DNA from 2 places in the Undibacterium sp. TJN25 genome. Region 1 is predicted to be linked to the other one. Evidence: predicted binding sites of a transcription regulator. Region 1 holds the regulator's gene; the other holds the start of a gene.
What was found. Region 1 encodes FNR, which switches genes on or off when oxygen is low (the NO sensors DNR and NnrR bind a similar motif). Its sites were predicted from a motif close to TTGATNNNNATCAA; they were not measured.
Positions count from the first base shown of each region.

Region 2: the regulator FNR is predicted to act here: its motif matches at 3,380-3,393, upstream of clpB (ATP-dependent chaperone ClpB).

Region 1 is NZ_JBMPPM010000005.1:141,689-150,198, forward strand. It holds gene ACO0LO_RS14000 (sulfite exporter TauE/SafE family protein) at 1-545, opposite strand, end outside; gene ACO0LO_RS14005 (CysB family HTH-type transcriptional regulator) at 958-1,899, shown strand; gene ACO0LO_RS14010 (HAD family hydrolase) at 1,896-2,720, shown strand; gene ACO0LO_RS14015 (class I SAM-dependent methyltransferase) at 2,779-3,408, shown strand; gene ACO0LO_RS14020 (hypothetical protein) at 3,526-3,759, opposite strand; gene ACO0LO_RS14025 (SRPBCC family protein) at 3,756-4,154, opposite strand; gene ACO0LO_RS14030 (hypothetical protein) at 4,159-4,722, opposite strand; gene fnr (fumarate/nitrate reduction transcriptional regulator Fnr) at 4,973-5,743, shown strand; gene ACO0LO_RS14040 (hypothetical protein) at 5,753-5,971, opposite strand; gene ACO0LO_RS14045 (FixH family protein) at 6,006-6,521, opposite strand; gene ccoG (cytochrome c oxidase accessory protein CcoG) at 6,530-7,921, opposite strand; gene ccoP (cytochrome-c oxidase, cbb3-type subunit III) at 7,955-8,510, opposite strand, start outside.
Region 2 is NZ_JBMPPM010000001.1:727,225-735,734, forward strand. It holds gene ACO0LO_RS03240 (AraC family transcriptional regulator) at 1-642, shown strand, start outside; gene clpB (ATP-dependent chaperone ClpB) at 718-3,297, opposite strand; gene ACO0LO_RS03250 (hypothetical protein) at 3,411-3,956, shown strand; gene pip (prolyl aminopeptidase) at 4,018-4,986, opposite strand; gene moaE (molybdopterin synthase catalytic subunit MoaE) at 5,036-5,524, opposite strand; gene moaD (molybdopterin converting factor subunit 1) at 5,532-5,789, opposite strand; gene glp (gephyrin-like molybdotransferase Glp) at 5,829-7,052, opposite strand; gene ACO0LO_RS03275 (DUF1272 domain-containing protein) at 7,324-7,572, shown strand; gene ACO0LO_RS03280 (EamA family transporter) at 7,642-8,510, shown strand, end outside.

The DNA of each region.
Region 1 (8,510 bases):
GCGGAGGGCATGCGCGGATACAGCATCACCAGTAGCGTCGCGCCGATAGCGCCGGCGCCGATGGATGAAATAGTGACCAGCGTGCCCAGCAACAGGCCCGCGAGTATGGTTGCAGCGGCGAGCTGCGTGCCTTGCAATTGTTTTTCAGGGTGTGCGTTCAGCCAGGCCAGCATCTTGCCCTTGAACAGCAGCGCGATGACTGTCAGGAAGACGGAGCCGGCGATGGAGTAGCGGATCACCTGGCCGATTTCCTTGTTCAGCGCGCCGAAATGCTTGAGGCCCAGCGTAGCGATGATTGCGGCGGGCAAGGCGCCGTAGCACAGCAGGCGCACTACCTGCCAGTCCACAGTACCGCGCAGCCTGTGCGTGAACGTGCCGGCCGCCTTGGTAATGGAGGCAAATGCCAGGTCGGTGCCCACCGCCACCGTCGGAGTGACGCCGAATAGCAGGGTCAGCAAAGGCGTCATCAATGAGCCGCCGCCGACACCGGTCAGGCCCACTAAAGCTCCTACTGCAAAACCGGAAACTATATAGGTTAATGTCATGTTATCTCGCGCAAAGTAGATGCATGGTAATGAATCCCCGCTTTATTCCAAACTACTTAGTATTTATTTGCTTATATACGATTTTGATATAAGTATAGGCGTTCTGCTTATTCTCCTCATTTTGCGGTTTTGGCAAAAGCACCCGCCCGAAGCATGATCAAAAGCATGCAAAAATATTAATAACCTATGTCCATACGCTACTTTTTTGAACTTAAAAGAGGCGTAAAGCCTCTGCATTAGTCCAAGAAGCTATATACTTATAACAGTATATAACAAGCTAAAAAACCAAACTCTCAAGCATAAGAGGCTTCCCGCAGCACAGCGCTGCCAGATGAGCCCAAAACACTATTCTGCAGTCTTCCGATCGTCATTTTATTGCTTTATGGCATGCGTCGGGATATCAAGGCCAATAATGAACTTACACCAACTCCGTTTTGTCCGCGAAGCCGTGCGGCAAAATTTTAACCTGACCGAAGCAGCCAAGGCGCTGTTCACTTCGCAGCCCGGCGTATCCAAGGCGATCATCGAGCTGGAAGAAGAGCTTGGCGTTGATATCTTTACTCGCCACGGCAAGCGTATTCGCGGCCTGACTGAGCCGGGCCGGGCGGTGCTGAAGTCGGTGGAACTGATCATGCAGGAAATCGACGGCCTGAAACGCATAGGCAAGGAATATGCGGCGCAGGACAGCGGCAGCTTTACCATTGCCACCACGCATACGCAGGCACGTTACGCCTTGCCCAAGGTAGTGCAGGCCTTCATGCAGCGCTACCCCAAAGTCAGGCTGTCGCTGCTGCAGGGTAATCCCAAGCAGATCGCTGAGATGGTCATGCGCGACCAGGCCGATCTTGCCATCGCCACGGAAGCCATTGCCGGCATAGACGGCCTTGTCTCCATGCCCTGCTACCAGTGGGAGCACGTCGTGGTGGTAACGCCGGAACATCCGCTGCTGAAGCTGAAGAGCATTACGCTGGAAGAGCTGGCACACTATCCCCTGATTACCTATGACGGTGCTTTTGCCGGCCGCAGCAAGATAGACCACGCGTTTGAAATCCGCAACCTGAAGCCCGATATCCTGCTGGAGGCAATAGACGCCGACGTCATCAAGACCTATGTGGAGCTGGGCATGGGCGTCGGCATCATTGCCGGCATGGCTTTCGATGCGGAGCGCGACAAGGGCTTGCGCTCTATCCCGGTAGGCCACCTGTTCGGCATGAATGTGTCGCGCGTCGCCGTCAAGAACGGCGCCTACCTGCGCAGCTATATCTATACCTTCATTGAACTGCTGACGCCCACGCTGAACCGCAAGCTGATCGACCAGGTGATGCAAGGTGGCAAGGATACCTACGATTTATGAACATGCAGGCATTGGCAGACTGGCCGCTGGCCGAGCGCAGCCGGCTTGGCGGCATACTGACCGATATCGACGACACTTTCACGACGCACGGCAAATTGACAGTCGCGGCGTTGGATGCAGTATCCAGGGTGCGCGCCGCGGGCCTGAAAGTCATCGCGGTGACGGGCAGGCCGACCTACTGGACGCTGCCCTTGCTGCGTTTGTGCAGCTTTGATGCGGTGATCGCGGAAAACGGCGCCAGCGCCTTCTGGCTGGACAGCAGCGGCAGGCAGCAGTCGCTGTTTTACGCCGATGCGCAGACGCGGCAACAACACCGGCAGCGGCTGCAGGCATTTGCACTTACCATGCAGCAGCACTTCCCTGATATCCATATCGCGGAAGACGCGCCGCAAAGGGTGGGCGACCTGGCTTTCGACATAGGCGAGAACATTGCGCCTATTCCGCTGCCGCGCCTGCAGGCGGTAGCGGCGTTGATACAGGCGGAGGGCCTGTACGCGACCACCAGCAGCATCCATGCCCACGCATCGGTCATGCCGTTCTCGAAGCAAAGCATGAGCCACCGGGTATTGCAGCAGGTGTTTGGCGTAGACGATGAGACCGCGCGCCGCCAATATGTGTTCATCGGCGATTCGGCCAACGATGCGTCGATGTTCGGGCATTACCCGCTGACGGTGGGCGTTGCCAACGTGCGCAGGTTCCTGGATCGTTTTGACGCGCATCCGGCTTATGTAACACAGCGGGAATACGGCGCCGGCTTCGTTGAACTGGCGGATGCCATCCTGGATGCCAGGCAGGTAGTGCAGATAAAGAACAAGCAGTGAGCAGCAGTTACAAGCAATAGCAAGCAATAACAAGCAACAGAGCAAAGAGGATATCCCCATGCGTGAATACTACGCCCAGCGCGCCAAGACCTACGAAACGAACTACCAGAAGCCCGAGCGCCAGGCCGATCTGGTCATTCTTCAGCAACTCATCTGCACCGCCTTGCAAGGCCATAAAGTGCTGGAACTCGCCTGCGGCACCGGTTACTGGACCGAGCGTTATGCGGCCGATGCGGCTTTGGTGACGGCGACCGACATCAACCAGCCTATGCTGGATATCGCGCAGAGCAAGGACTACCCGCCCGGCAAAGTACAGTTTGCCATCGCCGATGCTTTTAATGCACCGCAGGGCGACTACAGTGCCTATTTCGCCGGCCACCTGTGGTCGCATATCAAGCGCGAAGAGCAGACGGGCTTCCTGGCCCAGCTGAGCAAGAGCGGCGGCAAGGACAAACAGCTGGTGCTGATAGATAACAACTACGTGGAAGGCAGCAGCACACCTATCGCCCGCACGGACCTGGAAGGCAATACCTACCAGTTGCGCCTGCAGGAAGACGGCACACGCGTAGAGATCGTGAAGAATTTTCCTACCGATAGCACTTTACGGAAACGGTTTGGCCCGGCGGCCAAGGATATCCGGATACAAAGGACGGAGTATTACTGGATGTTGACTTGCGTGCTGCGGTAGTAGCAACTGCACTAACTACTTGACCGTGCTTTAAGTTCAAATTGAGTGTGGCTTTTTGGGATTGCTGACTAGGCCACCCCGGCCAGCAATCCAGATGCTGCTGAAGCGGCATACTGGCTATTTGCGCCCCTGCCGCATGCCCTGATTCACCATCGCCGCCAGCACCAGCGCCCCAATCGCCACCAGCGAACATATATCCCGAAACTTCACCTGCTCGTCGCCATCGAGCCCCAACAGCCAGTGCAACGCAAATTCCGAACTGTAGGACACCAGCAACAACAGGATGGACATGACGGTGACGGCCAGCGACAAAGAGATGAGGCGGCTGCTGGTGCGGCGGCTGAGGCTCATGCTGCCTCCAGCAGGGTTTTCAGCCGGGCCAGGTCGCGTTTGACCCACGCGGCGTCGGCGGCGAATTTGGCGCCATCCATGCCGGGCTGGCGCATCAGTGTGAAAACCAGTTCGCTGTGTTCGCCAACGGCGATGACACGCAGCGGGACGTAGATGACCTGTCCATTGGGCAGGCTGACCCAGTGGTCCAGTATGCCGAAATCGTTTCTGTCGCTGAAGCGAATGACAACCTGGCCTGCATCGGTATCGGCAACCCAGGCGCCGCCTTGCTGCGCCAGCCCCCTGCCAAGACCGGACGCCCAGTGCGCGAAATGAAGCGGCTGGCTTGCATAGTCGTAGACTGCCTGTGCGGAGCGCAGGATGTGGATGCTGAGATGGCGCAGTTGTTCGGCCATGGGCTTATTTCCTTCTGACGTATTTGCCGTCAAACGCCGTGTTCCAGGTTTTTCCTGCGTCTTCGGAGGTTTGCCACAGCTGCCGCACCGAGCCGTCCGCATTCCTGCTCCAGGTGATTTGCTGCCGGAGTATGGCGCCGGCTTTGTCCGGGTTGGCAGCATCGGTCCATAACACCATCTTGCCGTCGGCGAAGCCGCCTTCCAGCGCCAGCCGGCTGCCGCTGTTGTCCACCCAGCTCTGGTGCCATTTCTTGTCGGTGATGTCGTAGATGTTGATGCTCTTGCCGGTGAAGCCACCGGTGCCGGACCAGTTTTCCAGCAGCGCGCAGCCGTCGGCGAAGGATTGCACGACGCTGGCGCCGGCAGTCTTGCCGTTGGGCAGGTAGACATCCCACTGGCCCAGCCAGAAATCAAACTGGCGGTATTCTTCACTCTCGCAAGGTTTGGCTGGAGCTGCCGGGGTTGCAGGGGCAGCCGGCGTTGCGGGAGCCTGGGCGTGGGCGGCGAGGCTTGCGATCAGCATGCCGGTGCCCAATGCTGCAAGGATCAGGCGTTTAAAAGGGTGCATTCGATCTCCTGGATTGCTTTGTTCTGGTCACGATGCATTGATACCTGCGCTGGGACGGGCCGAGGGAGTCTCATTCAACATCGCATACGTTGCCGATATTATAAATGCTCGCGGCGATCCTCTGCAGCCGGCGTTGAGGGATCGCTGAAATAAGCCGGCGTGGGCACATCTTCGTGCAATTACTGTTTTCCACAGTGCAAAATAAGGTAAACTGCAAGGATTGATCAGCGTTGTACACCAGCCATTCCAAATGGAAAACACGATACCGCAAAGTATTGCTTTGCACCCTAGCTTACCTGTCAGTCTCCATGAGATACGCGCGCATTGTTCGTCATGCAGCCTGCATCAGCTGTGCCTGCCGATGGGGCTGGCGGAGGCGGATATGGACAAGCTGGACAAGATTATCGGCCGTCGTCGCCGTGTGGCGCGCGATCAGGCGCTGTACCGTATGGATGACCCATTCACCAACCTGTACGCAATCCGCTTCGGCCATTTCAAGACCTACCGGATTAATTCCGGCGGCCAGCAGCACATTACCGGCTTCCAGATGGCGGGAGAGCTGCTGGGCATGGATGCGATCAGCACCGAGCGCCACCATTGCGATGCCGTGGCGCTGGAAGACAGCGAGGTATGCGAAATTCCATTCACCGGGCTGGAAAGCCTGTTCTCCGAGATACCCACGCTGCTGAGCCATTTTCATCGCATCATGAGCCGTGAGATCACCCGCGAACAGAATGTGATGCTGCTGCTGGGCAGCATGCGTGCCGACCAGCGGTTTGCCGCCTTCCTGGTCAACCTGTCATCGCGTTATGCGACCCGCGGCTATTCGTCCACCCGTTTCCAGTTGCGCATGTCGCGTGAAGAGATCGGCAACTACCTGGGGCTAACCATAGAAAGCGTCAGCCGCCTGCTGTCCAAGTTCAAAAAGCTGGACCTGATGAAGGTGGACCATCGCGACATCGAACTGCTGCAACTGCCCAGGTTGAAAGCGCTGGCTGCCGGTACGGAAACCTGCAGCTAGCGCTGTACTTTACTCTTCCACTTGCAGCAGGTAGCAGGTCAGTGAGCTGGCCAGCGAACAGAACAGCCAGAAGCAGAAAAATCCCAGCGTATAGACAGCAGTCACAGACATGTCGATATGGCTGCCTGCCAGCGCCAGCTCGCGCGGATCAAACAGCGAAAAGAACAGGCCTTCAGCAGCAATCGCCGTCAGGAACGAAGGCCATAGTATCGATATCGCAATGCGCATGCTTGTCTCCTTCTTTGCTTGCCTGATTTTTGTTTTACAAGGGGCTGAGCTTTATTCCCTGCTGTTGCGGCCAGTTCCAGGTGCCGCTGATGCGCCACAGGCCGGCCTGGTCTTCCAGCGAGACCTGCCACTGGGCCCTGTCCAGCAGCGGTAGCGGCACTGCAAAGTTTCCGGCGCTGTCCACTTGAGCGCGTATTGTCCTGTCCTTTTCAGGCTGCGTGGGATGCACCAGCTTCACGATCAGCGTGCCTGCGGGCACGGCGTCGTTGCCGGCCAGCCTGCCTGCGACCATGCCGGCAGCGGCGTCATACTGCAAGGATGCGCCCAGTCTCAATGCGGCGGCGGCCTTGTCGCGCCGCAGGTCCCGGTTGATGGCCTGGCCTTCCTTGTAGTAGTCGTCAACCACCATTGGGTCCTGTGCGTGGTAGGCAAGCGAGGCCATATAGGACCCTGCGACGACGGAGATCAGCGGTGGCGTCAGCAGCAGCCACAGCCACAATTGCTTGAACCAGGGGACAGGATGGTGGTTCTCCAAGGGTAGTGCAGGCATATTGCCTCCTATGAGCGTGGAATAAAAAATACGGCTTTTTCTTTGACCTGCAAGTCCGGCCGGTCCTCCGCCTGCAATTCAAACCAGATCTGGTTACTGCCCGGCTTGCCGTCGCCATGGCCGGCATGTACACGCACCGGCACGGCCTTGCTCGTCGCTCCACCCAGTTCTATCCGTTCCGGCGTTTCCAGGCTGGCGGATGCAAGACCGGATACCTTGAGCCGGTAGGTATGGGCGAGTTCATCGGTATTCATGATCTGCAGCCGGTAAACGTTTTCGATAACGCCTTCCTCCAGCTCACGGCCCATGGAGCCGCGATCACGGATGACATCCAGTTTCAGCGGCGTGCGGGTCAGCAGGCTGCCGAAGAAGACAGCGGTAATCAACACCAGCAGGCTGCTGTATATCAGCACCCTGGTCCGGAAGATCGACTGCAGGATCTGCTGCGGCGAGAAATTCCGTTTCAGCGCATTGGCCGTGGAAAAGCGGATCAGCCCGCGCGGTGCCGCTATCTTATCCATTACCTCATCGCAGGCATCTATGCAGGCTGCGCAGCCTATGCATTCATATTGCAGTCCGTTGCGGATATCGATGCCGGTGGGGCAGACCTGCACGCACATCGAGCAGTCGATACAGCTGCCGGCAGCCGGACTCCTGGCATTTTTCGCGTTGCGTGGTTCGCCGCGCCGGCTGTCATAGGTCACCATCAAGGTGTCCTGGTCAAACATCACACTCTGGAAGCGAGCATACGGGCACATGTATTTACAGACCTGTTCGCGCATCCAGCCCGCATTGCCATAGGTGGCCAGTGCGTAGAACAATACCCAGAACAGTTCCCAAGGCCCTAACGCAAACAGCGTGATTTCCTGCAGCAGGCTATGGATGGGAGTGAAATAACCGACAAAGCTGACACCGGTCCATAAGGCAATGCCCAGCCATGCTGCATGCTTGGCGGTTTTCTTGCCGAGTTTGGCGAAGGAGGGCGGCTGCCTGTCCAGCCGTATGCGCGCGCTGCGGTTGCCTTCTATCTTGCGCTCCACCCACATGAAAATTTCGCTGTACACCGTCTGCGGGCAGGCAAAGCCGCACCACAGGCGTCCGGCCACGGTAGTGAACAGGAACAGCGCGTAGGCGCAGATGATCAGCAGCGCTGTCAGGTAAATGAAATCCTGCGGCCACAGCACGATGCCGAAGAGGTAGAACTTCCGCGCAGCAAGATCAAACAATACTGCCTGGCGTCCGTTCCAGGACAGCCACGGCAGGCCGTAAAATACCAGCTGCGTCAGCCAGACACAGATCCAGCGCCAGTTCGCGTATAGCCCTTTGGCTTCGCGCGGATAAATTTCCTCGCGCGAAGCATACATCTTGATGGTAGCGTAGTGCGGTTCAGCGTCAGGCATGGCAGCCTACCCGTTTAGTATAAGAAAGAAGCATCATTTTTGTGCCACGGCAGTATCGTTCGACAGGCTCCAGACATAGGCGGCAAGTACTTGTACTTTCGCTTCGCCAAGGAAATCCTTGAACGGCGGCATGGTATTGTTGCGCCCCTTGCGTATCGTCTCCATTACAGTTTCCACGCCGCCGCCGTACAGCCAGATCTTGTCGTTCAGCGTGGGCGCGCCTATTGCCTGGTTACCCACGCCGCTGGCGCCATGGCAACCGGCGCAGGCGCCAAACTTGGCCTTGCCGAAGACGGCCTTGATCGGATCATGTGAAGAATTCGACAGGCTCAACACATAATGCGCAACGTTCTGCACGTCCTCGTCGGTTCCCAGCGCTTGCGCCATGGACGGCATCTGGCCGTTGCGTCCATACATGATGGTGGTCTTGATGATGTCGGGTGCGCCGCCATACAGCCAGTCCTTATCTGTCAGGTTGGGAAAGCCCTTGTTGCCGCGCGCGTCTGAACCGTGGCATTGCGCGCAATAAGTCAGGAACAGCCGTTCGCCTATCGCGTGTGCTTGCGGATCTGCCGCGATGGCCTTGATA
Region 2 (8,510 bases), on a different contig from region 1:
TATGCACGCGACGGCATGCTGCACGTAATCGCCGACAACAGCACCTGGTTCGTGCCGCCGCTGCGCGCGATATGGATACCGCCGAACATGGTGCATGAGATCCGCACGATGGAGACTGCCCAGCTGCGCGCGCTATACACCTATGCCGGCTACATCCCTTTTCCGATCGAACATTGCATAGTGCTGGAAGTCTCGCCGCTGCTGCGGGAGCTGATACATAGCGTAGAAAGCCTGGATGAGCCGGGCCCTCGGGAGGATCATCTGGTGCAGGTCATCCTGGATGAGCTCGTACATGCGGAAACCTTGCCCATGCACCTGGCAATGCCGCGCGACAAGCGCCTGAAAAGCCTGTGCGAAAGCCTGATCGCCGAGCCATCCTCCACACTGACGCTGGAAGATTTTGCGCAGCAGGTTGGCGCTTCTGCACGAACGCTGTCGCGGCTGTTTGAACAGGACCTGGGCTTGAGTTTCGGCCAGTGGCGCCAGCAGATGCGGCTGACCAGGGCAACCTCGCTGATCGCCAGCGGCCTGCCGTTGTCACGGGTCGCCAGCGAACTCGGCTACACCAGCCAATCGGCATTTTCAGCCATGTTCAAGAAAACCTTCGGCAAGTCGCCGTCGGCGTTTTACCAAAATAAATAAATATGAAGCGCAGATAAACAAAGAAGCCGGCACTGAGGCCGGCTTCCCGCACTACCACTATCGTTACCGCTGCTACTAGGCTTTGGTGAAAACCAGCTCGCCACCGGATGCATTCACCGAAATGACATCCTTGGGACCAAACTTGCCTTGCAAGATCAGTTTGGACAAGGGACTTTCGATTTCCTGCTGGATCGCGCGTTTCAGGGGGCGCGCACCATAGACCGGATCGAAACCCGCCTCTGCGATTTTTTGCAGCGCCGCATCCGATACCTGCAAGCCCATTTCCATCTGCTCCAGGCGTTTGCCCAGCACATCCAGCTGTATCCTGGCAATTGCGCCGATATTCTTCGTATCCAGCGCATGGAACACGACGATCTCGTCGATACGGTTGATGAATTCGGGACGGAAGTGGTTTTTCACTTCTCCCATCACCGCCATCTTGATCACCGCCGGATCGCTGCCTTCCATTGCCTGGATCTGGTGCGAACCGAGATTGGACGTCATCACGATCACGGTGTTTTTGAAGTCCACCGTGCGCCCTTGCCCGTCCGTCATGCGGCCATCGTCCAGCACCTGCAACAGTACGTTGAACACGTCGTGATGCGCTTTTTCCACCTCGTCCAGCAGGATCACGCTATAAGGCTTGCGGCGTACCGCTTCCGTCAGGTAACCGCCCTCTTCATAGCCAACGTAGCCGGGCGGCGCGCCGATCAGGCGGGCGACCGAGTGCTTCTCCATGAACTCGCTCATGTCGATACGGATCAGCGCATCTTCAGTATCGAACAGGAAGCCTGCCAATGCCTTGGTCAGTTCGGTTTTACCCACACCGGTCGGCCCCAAAAACAGGAAGGAACCGTAAGGCCTGCCCGGGTCGCTGAGGCCGGCGCGCGAACGGCGGATGGCGTCCGACACGGCAACAATGGCTTCATGCTGGCCGACGACGCGCTTATGCAATGCATCTTCCATCTGCAGCAGTTTCTCGCGCTCGCCCTGCATCATGCGCGACACGGGTATGCCGGTGGCGCGCGAGACGATTTCGGCAATTTCTTCCGCACCGACCTGCGTACGCAGCAGCTTCATCTTGCCGCCGCTATGTTGCGTATCGTCCGCCTGCTTCAACTGGGCTTCCAGTTCAGGCATGCGGCCGTACTGCAGCTCTGACATGGTCTGCCAGTCGCCCTTGCGTTTGGCGTCGTCCATCTGCAAGCGGATTTTTTCGATTTCCTCGCGGATATGCGCACTGCCCTGCACCGTCGCTTTTTCCGATTTCCAGATTTCTTCCAGGTCCGCATACTCGCGCGACAGGCGTGTGATTTCTTCCTCGATCAGCACCAGGCGTTTTTTTGAGCCTTCGTCTTTTTCACGCTTGACGGCCTCCCTTTCGATTTTCAGCTGGATCAGGCGACGGTCCAGCTTATCCATTACCTCAGGCTTGGAATCGATTTCTATCTTGATCTTGGACGCGGCTTCATCGATCAGGTCAATTGCCTTGTCCGGCAGAAAACGGTCGGTGATGTAACGATGCGACAATTCCGCCGCTGCGATAATCGCCGGATCGGTAATGTCCACGCCATGGTGGACCTCATATTTTTCCTGCAGGCCGCGCAGGATCGCAATCGTGGCTTCCACGCTCGGCTCGTCCACGATGATTTTCTGGAAGCGGCGTTCCAGTGCGGCGTCTTTCTCTATGTACTTGCGGTATTCGTCCAGCGTGGTCGCGCCCACGCAATGCAGTTCGCCGCGCGCCAGTGCAGGCTTGAGCATATTGCCGGCATCCATCGCGCCCTCGGCCTTACCTGCACCCACCATCGTGTGCAGCTCGTCGATGAAAACGATGGTCTGTCCTTCGTCCAGCGCAATTTCTTTCAGCACTGCTTTCAGCCGCTCTTCAAACTCGCCGCGGAACTTGGCGCCGGCCAGCAGCGCCGCCATGTCCAGCGACAGCACGCGTTTGGATTTAAGGCTGTCCGGCACTTCGCCGTTGACGATACGTTGCGCCAGGCCCTCGACGATTGCGGTCTTGCCGACGCCGGGTTCGCCTATCAGCACAGGGTTGTTTTTGCTGCGCCGTTGCAAGACCTGGATCGCGCGGCGGATTTCATCGTCGCGGCCTATCACCGGATCCAGCTTACCCAGGCGGGCGCGCTCGGTCAGGTCCAGCGTGTATTTTTTCAATGCTTCGCGCTGGCCTTCAGCCTCCTGCGAATTGACGCTGGCGCCACCGCGCACTGCGGAAATCGCCGCCTCCAGCGATTTACGGGTCAGGCCGTTTTCCCTGGCCAGCTTGCCGGCATCGGATTTGTCGTCGGCCAGCGCCAGCAACAGCATCTCGCTGGCGAGAAACTCGTCGCCGCGCTTTTGCGCTTCCTTGTCAGCAAGATTGAGCAAATTGCTCAATTCGCGCCCTACCTGCACCTGGCCGTCAGTGCCGGTGACCTTGGGCAGGCGCTCCTGCGCCAGCTTTAATGCCGACGTAAGACCGCCTACATTCACTCCGGCCCTCTGTAAAATCGACCGCGCGCCCCCATCTTCCTGGTTCAGCAGAGCCAGTAAAATGTGCACAGGTTCTATGTATTGGTTATCATTGCCGACCGCATAGCTTTGCGCATCGGCCAATGCTTCCTGCAATTTTGTTGTTAGCTTATCGAGACGCATCAAATGCTCCTGAAGAATGGGTTATTACGTCAGAAAATTGGGGCGGTGAACGACATTTTCAAGAATAGGACATGCGGTAAACCTGATCCAGATCAAGTTTACCGGCAATGACGATGGAATTATTACAAATACAAGTTACCTACCAGGCCGAACAGGACCGCATCCTCGCCCGGTTTTCCTTTGGGGAAGCAGGCGAAGGCAAGGAAAAACAGGAAATCCAGGCGCACATCACCCGGAGGCTGCTGCTCCAGCTATGGCCGACCACGCTGCAAGCGCTGGCGACCCAGGTCGTGCTGAACAAGCCGGAAGCAGCGCATGCCAGCGCCGACATTGTCCAGATGGAACACGAGTCCCTGCTGAAACAGATGCGGGAAGACGGCGGCTTTGCCAACCCCTACGAAGCCGGCGCGCAAACCTTCCCGCGCGGCGAAGCCCCCTTGCTGATCCAGACCATCAACTTCAATATAGTTGCCGGTGCGCCGATTTGCCTGCAATTCTTCCCTGCCGGAGAAGACGCCTTTGAAATCACGCTGCCGGAAAGCCTGATGCACGGTTTTTGCAGCCTGTTGCAAGCCGCGGCCAGGGAAGCGGACTGGGGCGTAGACCTGGTCATACCGGGAAGCGAGCGCAGCGCGACGGCTTCCTACATGCTGAATTAACGTAAAAAAAAAGCTTGCGGAACAGTATCGCAAGCTTTTTGGCGTATATAAGGCACCGCGTTCATTCAAAGGCAGTATTCTTTTTAAACTGCTCGGTCGCTGCCACCAGCGCAGCGGCAATGCCAGGCTCCATCGCGGCATGGCCGGCGTCGCCTATCAGGTGAAAACGCGCCTCCGGCCACGCCTGGTGCAGACGGTAGGCACTGGCAGGCGGGCAGATCACGTCGTAGCGGCCTTGCACGATTACAGCAGGTAAGTGCCTGATCTTGCCGATATTGCGGATCAGTTGGTCTTCTTCCATGAAGGCTGCATTCACCATGTAGTGCGCTTCCAGCCGGCCCAGCCCGAGGCTGACGGCATCTGATTCAAAATCCTCTATTGCCTGCGCCTGCGGCTTAAGGAACAGGCAGCTGCCTTCATAACGGCTCCAGTTGCGCGCGGCTTCGGTGTACACCGCTGCATCGTCGCAGAACAGGCGTTTGACGTAGGCCTGCAGCAGGTCGCCGCGCTCTTCGGCAGGAATCGCTTCGGCAAAACGCTGGTGCACCTCCGGGTAAAACCAGCCCATGCCGTTGACGAACCAGTCCACCTCTGCCTTGGTGCACAGGAAGATACCGCGCAACACGAAACCCAGGCAACGCTCCGCATGTGCTTCGCCATAGGCCAGCGCCAGCGTCGAGCCCCAGGAGCCGCCGAACACCAGCCATTGCGCAATACCCAGCATCTCGCGGATTTTTTCTATATCGGACACCAGCAGGCCGGTCGTGTTGTTGTGGTACTCGCCCAGCGGCGTAGACTTGCCTGCGCCGCGCTGGTCGAACAGCACGATGCGGTAATGCTGAGGATCAAAAAAGCGCCGGTGGCTGGGCGACAGGCCGCCACCAGGGCCGCCGTGCAGGAACAGTACAGGCACGCCATCCGGATTGCCGCACTCTTCCCAGTACAGCGTATGGAGATCATCCACCTGCAGCGTGCCTGTGCGGTAAGGCTCTATCGCAGGAAACAGGGGGGTGTCGAGTTGGTCTGACATAACAGGCTTTCTATCGTTATAGGTTACGGCGCGGGCATGGCAATGCCGGCTAAGGAACGCTCTTGCCCTGGGCAGCATTGACCGATGTCATGCCCCATTTGGCCAGCGCCTTGTCATCGTGTTCGCGGGCATCGACCCAGCGCGCGCCTTGCGGCGTCTGTTCTTTCTTCCAGAACGGCGCCTGCGTCTTCAGGTAATCCATGATGAATTCGCACGCCGCGAACGCCTCGCCGCGGTGGGCGGATGCCACCGCTACCAGCACGATCTGGTCCAGCGGTTGCAAGGCGCCTACCCGGTGGATCACCAGGCAATCCTGCAATGTCCAGCGCCCGTGCGCCTGCTGCACGATGCCTTCCAGCGCTTTTTCGGTCATGCCAGGATAGTGTTCCAGTTCCATTACGTGCACATCCTGGCCTTCATTCATGTCGCGCACCACGCCGACAAAGCTGACGACCGCACCTATGGCAGGCTTGCCGGCGCGCAGCCGGGCTATTTCTGTGCTGACATCGAAATCTTCAGTCTGAACGGAGATCGGCATATAGCTCCTAACCGCCGGTGACCGGTGGAAAAAAAGCGAGTTCGCCGCCATCGGCGACAGGCGTATCGGCACTGCACATTTCCTGGTTATAGGCCATGCGCAGCGCGCGGCCTTCCGCCAGCGCTTCGGCCCAGGCGCCGCCGCGCGCGACCAGCCAGGCGCGCACGTCGCCGACCGTTTTTATCTGCGCAGACAAGCTGGCCTGTTCCGCCGAAGTCCCAACTTTTTCCCGCACGCTGGCAAAAAAACGCAATTCCAGTTTCATTTACTCTTCCAATACCCATACTTGTAATTCAATCTGCACCTACGACAGCAATTCTGCAAAAGGCAGGAAGCGCACCATATCTCCTGACACAATGGTCTTGCCCGGGGCCAGGTCGATCAGGCCGTCGCCCCATACGGTGGAGGTCAGCACGCCGGAACTCTGGTTTTGAAACAGGTCCAGGCCGCCGTCCTTGTTCAGCCTGGCCCGCAGGAACTCATTGCGGCGGTCCGGCTTGCTCCAGTCGAAATCCGCCCTCAGGGTATAGGACAACGGCGCCACGCCGGCAACGCCCTGCATGCGCAGGATGAAGGGCCGCACGAACAGCAGGAAAGTGACGAAGCTGGCCACAGGGTTGCCCGGCAAACCCAGGAAGAACGCTGAACCGACCTCGCCAAAAGCCAGCGGCTTGCCCGGTTTGACGGCGATCTGCCACATGTTCAGCCTGCCTTCCGCTTCCACGGCGGGTTTGACGTGGTCTTCCTCGCCGACCGACACGCCGCCCGACGTAATGATCAGGTCATGCTGCTGCGCAGCGCGGCGCAAGGTATCGCGCGTGGCCTCCAGGTTGTCGGGCACGATGCCGTAGTCGGTGATCTCGCAGCCTATGCCCTGCAGCAAACCCGTCAGCGTAAACCGGTTGGAATTATAGATGGCGCCAGGCTTTAAAGGGTCGCCCGGCATGGCCAGTTCGTCGCCTGTGAAAAATACCGCGACACGCAGCTTGCGCACCACTGGCAGGCTCGCCAGACCGACGGAAGCCGCCAGGCCCAGCTCCTGCCCGCGTAAACGCGTTCCCGCAGGCAGGATAGCCGCGCCCGCGCGGATGTCCTCGCCCTGGCGGCGGATCCATTCACCGGATTCCGGTACGTGGTTGACGATGACGCTGTCGGCGCCTTCGGATTTTTCCAGCGTGCATTGCTCCTGCATGACTACTGCATCAGCGCCTGCCGGTATCATCGCGCCGGTAAAGATGCGAGCCACCGTGCCTGCTTCCAGCGGCTGGCCTACGTAGCCGGCCGGGATGCGCTGCGATACCCGCAGGCGCGCCTGGCCGCCGGCGCAATCGGCAGCGCGCACGGCATAACCGTCCATCTGCGTATTATCGGCAGGCGGCACATGCAGTTGCGATACCTGCGTTTGCGCCAGGATGCGGCCGAAGGCCGAGAGGGTCGGTACGGTTTCCGTGTCTGTTACAGGACGCACGGCTGCCAGCAGCGTATCCAGTGCTTCGGCGACGCTCAGCATCGGCTTTTTTTCATTCATGGTTTGGGTCTATCCGTGGTTTGGCAGTATTTTGCAATATTTTCACACTATGTGGCTTATTGTATATCGGCAGCAGCAAGCGCACTGCCCCTCAGCAGATAAGACTGATTACGCAATCGCACCTTGCGCTGCAGCGTGGGCTTCCGGAAGCTTATATAATGTCCTGAAATGACCGCATCGTGTCCGCCGCGCGGCATCCTGCTCATTCCGGAACTGGTATCCTTTAAGCTAACTCCATGTAGCCTCTCTTGATCTTGATAAGGATATCACCATGCTCGAACTCCGACCCGGATGTGAATGCTGCGACCGCGACCTGCCGCCTGATTCCGCGGATGCGCGGATATGCACGTTTGAATGCACGTTCTGCGTAGATTGCGTGGATAATGTACTGCGGGGCGTCTGCCCGAATTGCGGCGGCAACTTTGCGCCGCGGCCGATACGCCCGGCGTCCAAGCTGACGAACAACCCACCGTCGCAAAAAAGAACATTCAATCCCGATTGCTTTCCGGCCAGCCGGTAAACACTTTACCGCTCTGCACCGAGCTACTTTGCCAGAATATTGTCCATGTCCACAAATGTCCCCCACTCCCTGTCGCCGCGCCAACTGGTGACCGCGCTGATCGTTATTTTTCTGTGGGGCATGAATTTCGTGGTCATAAAGATCGGCCTGAAGGGAGTTCCTCCCCTTCTGCTGGGTGCGCTGCGTTTTTCAATGGTGGCATTTCCTGCGATCCTGTTCTTGCCGCGCCCCAAGGTACAGTTGAAATGGCTGATGGCCTACGCACTGACGATCAGCCTGGGCCAGTTTGCCTTTCTGTTTTCAGCCATGGCGGTGGGCATGCCCGCCGGCCTCGCTTCGCTCGTATTGCAGGCGCAGGCATTCTTCACAGTCGGCTTTTCGGCGATGGCATTCGGCGACAGGCTGAGGCCGTCCAACCTGCTGGGCATGCTGGTGGCCAGCTTAGGGTTGCTGTTGCTGGGCAGCGCCAGCATCAGCAGTTCAACTGGCCAGGTGACTTTGCTCGGCTTTATCCTGACGCTGCTGGCAGCAGCGTCCTGGGCTTGCGGCAATGTCGTCAACAAGAAGATAGGCGCTACTTCGCTGCTAAGCCTGGTCGCATGGAGCGCGCTGATTCCCATTATTCCTTTCTTTCTGCTGTCCCTGTATTTTGAAGGGGCGGCCACGATTGCCGACAGCTTAATTCACATCAGCCTGCCGTCGGTGCTGGCCATTGTTTACCTGGCGTTTGCCGCTACGCTGACCGGCTATACGCTATGGGGCAAGCTGCTGTCCACCTTGCCCACGCACATGGTGGCGCCGTTGACGCTGCTGGTGCCCGTGATCGGGCTGACTGCCGCCTGGGTACTGCTGGGAGAGGCTCTGCAACCGCTGCAACTGCTAGGCGCAGCGGTCGTCATGGGCGGCCTGCTGATCAATGTGTTCGGCCCCAGAATACT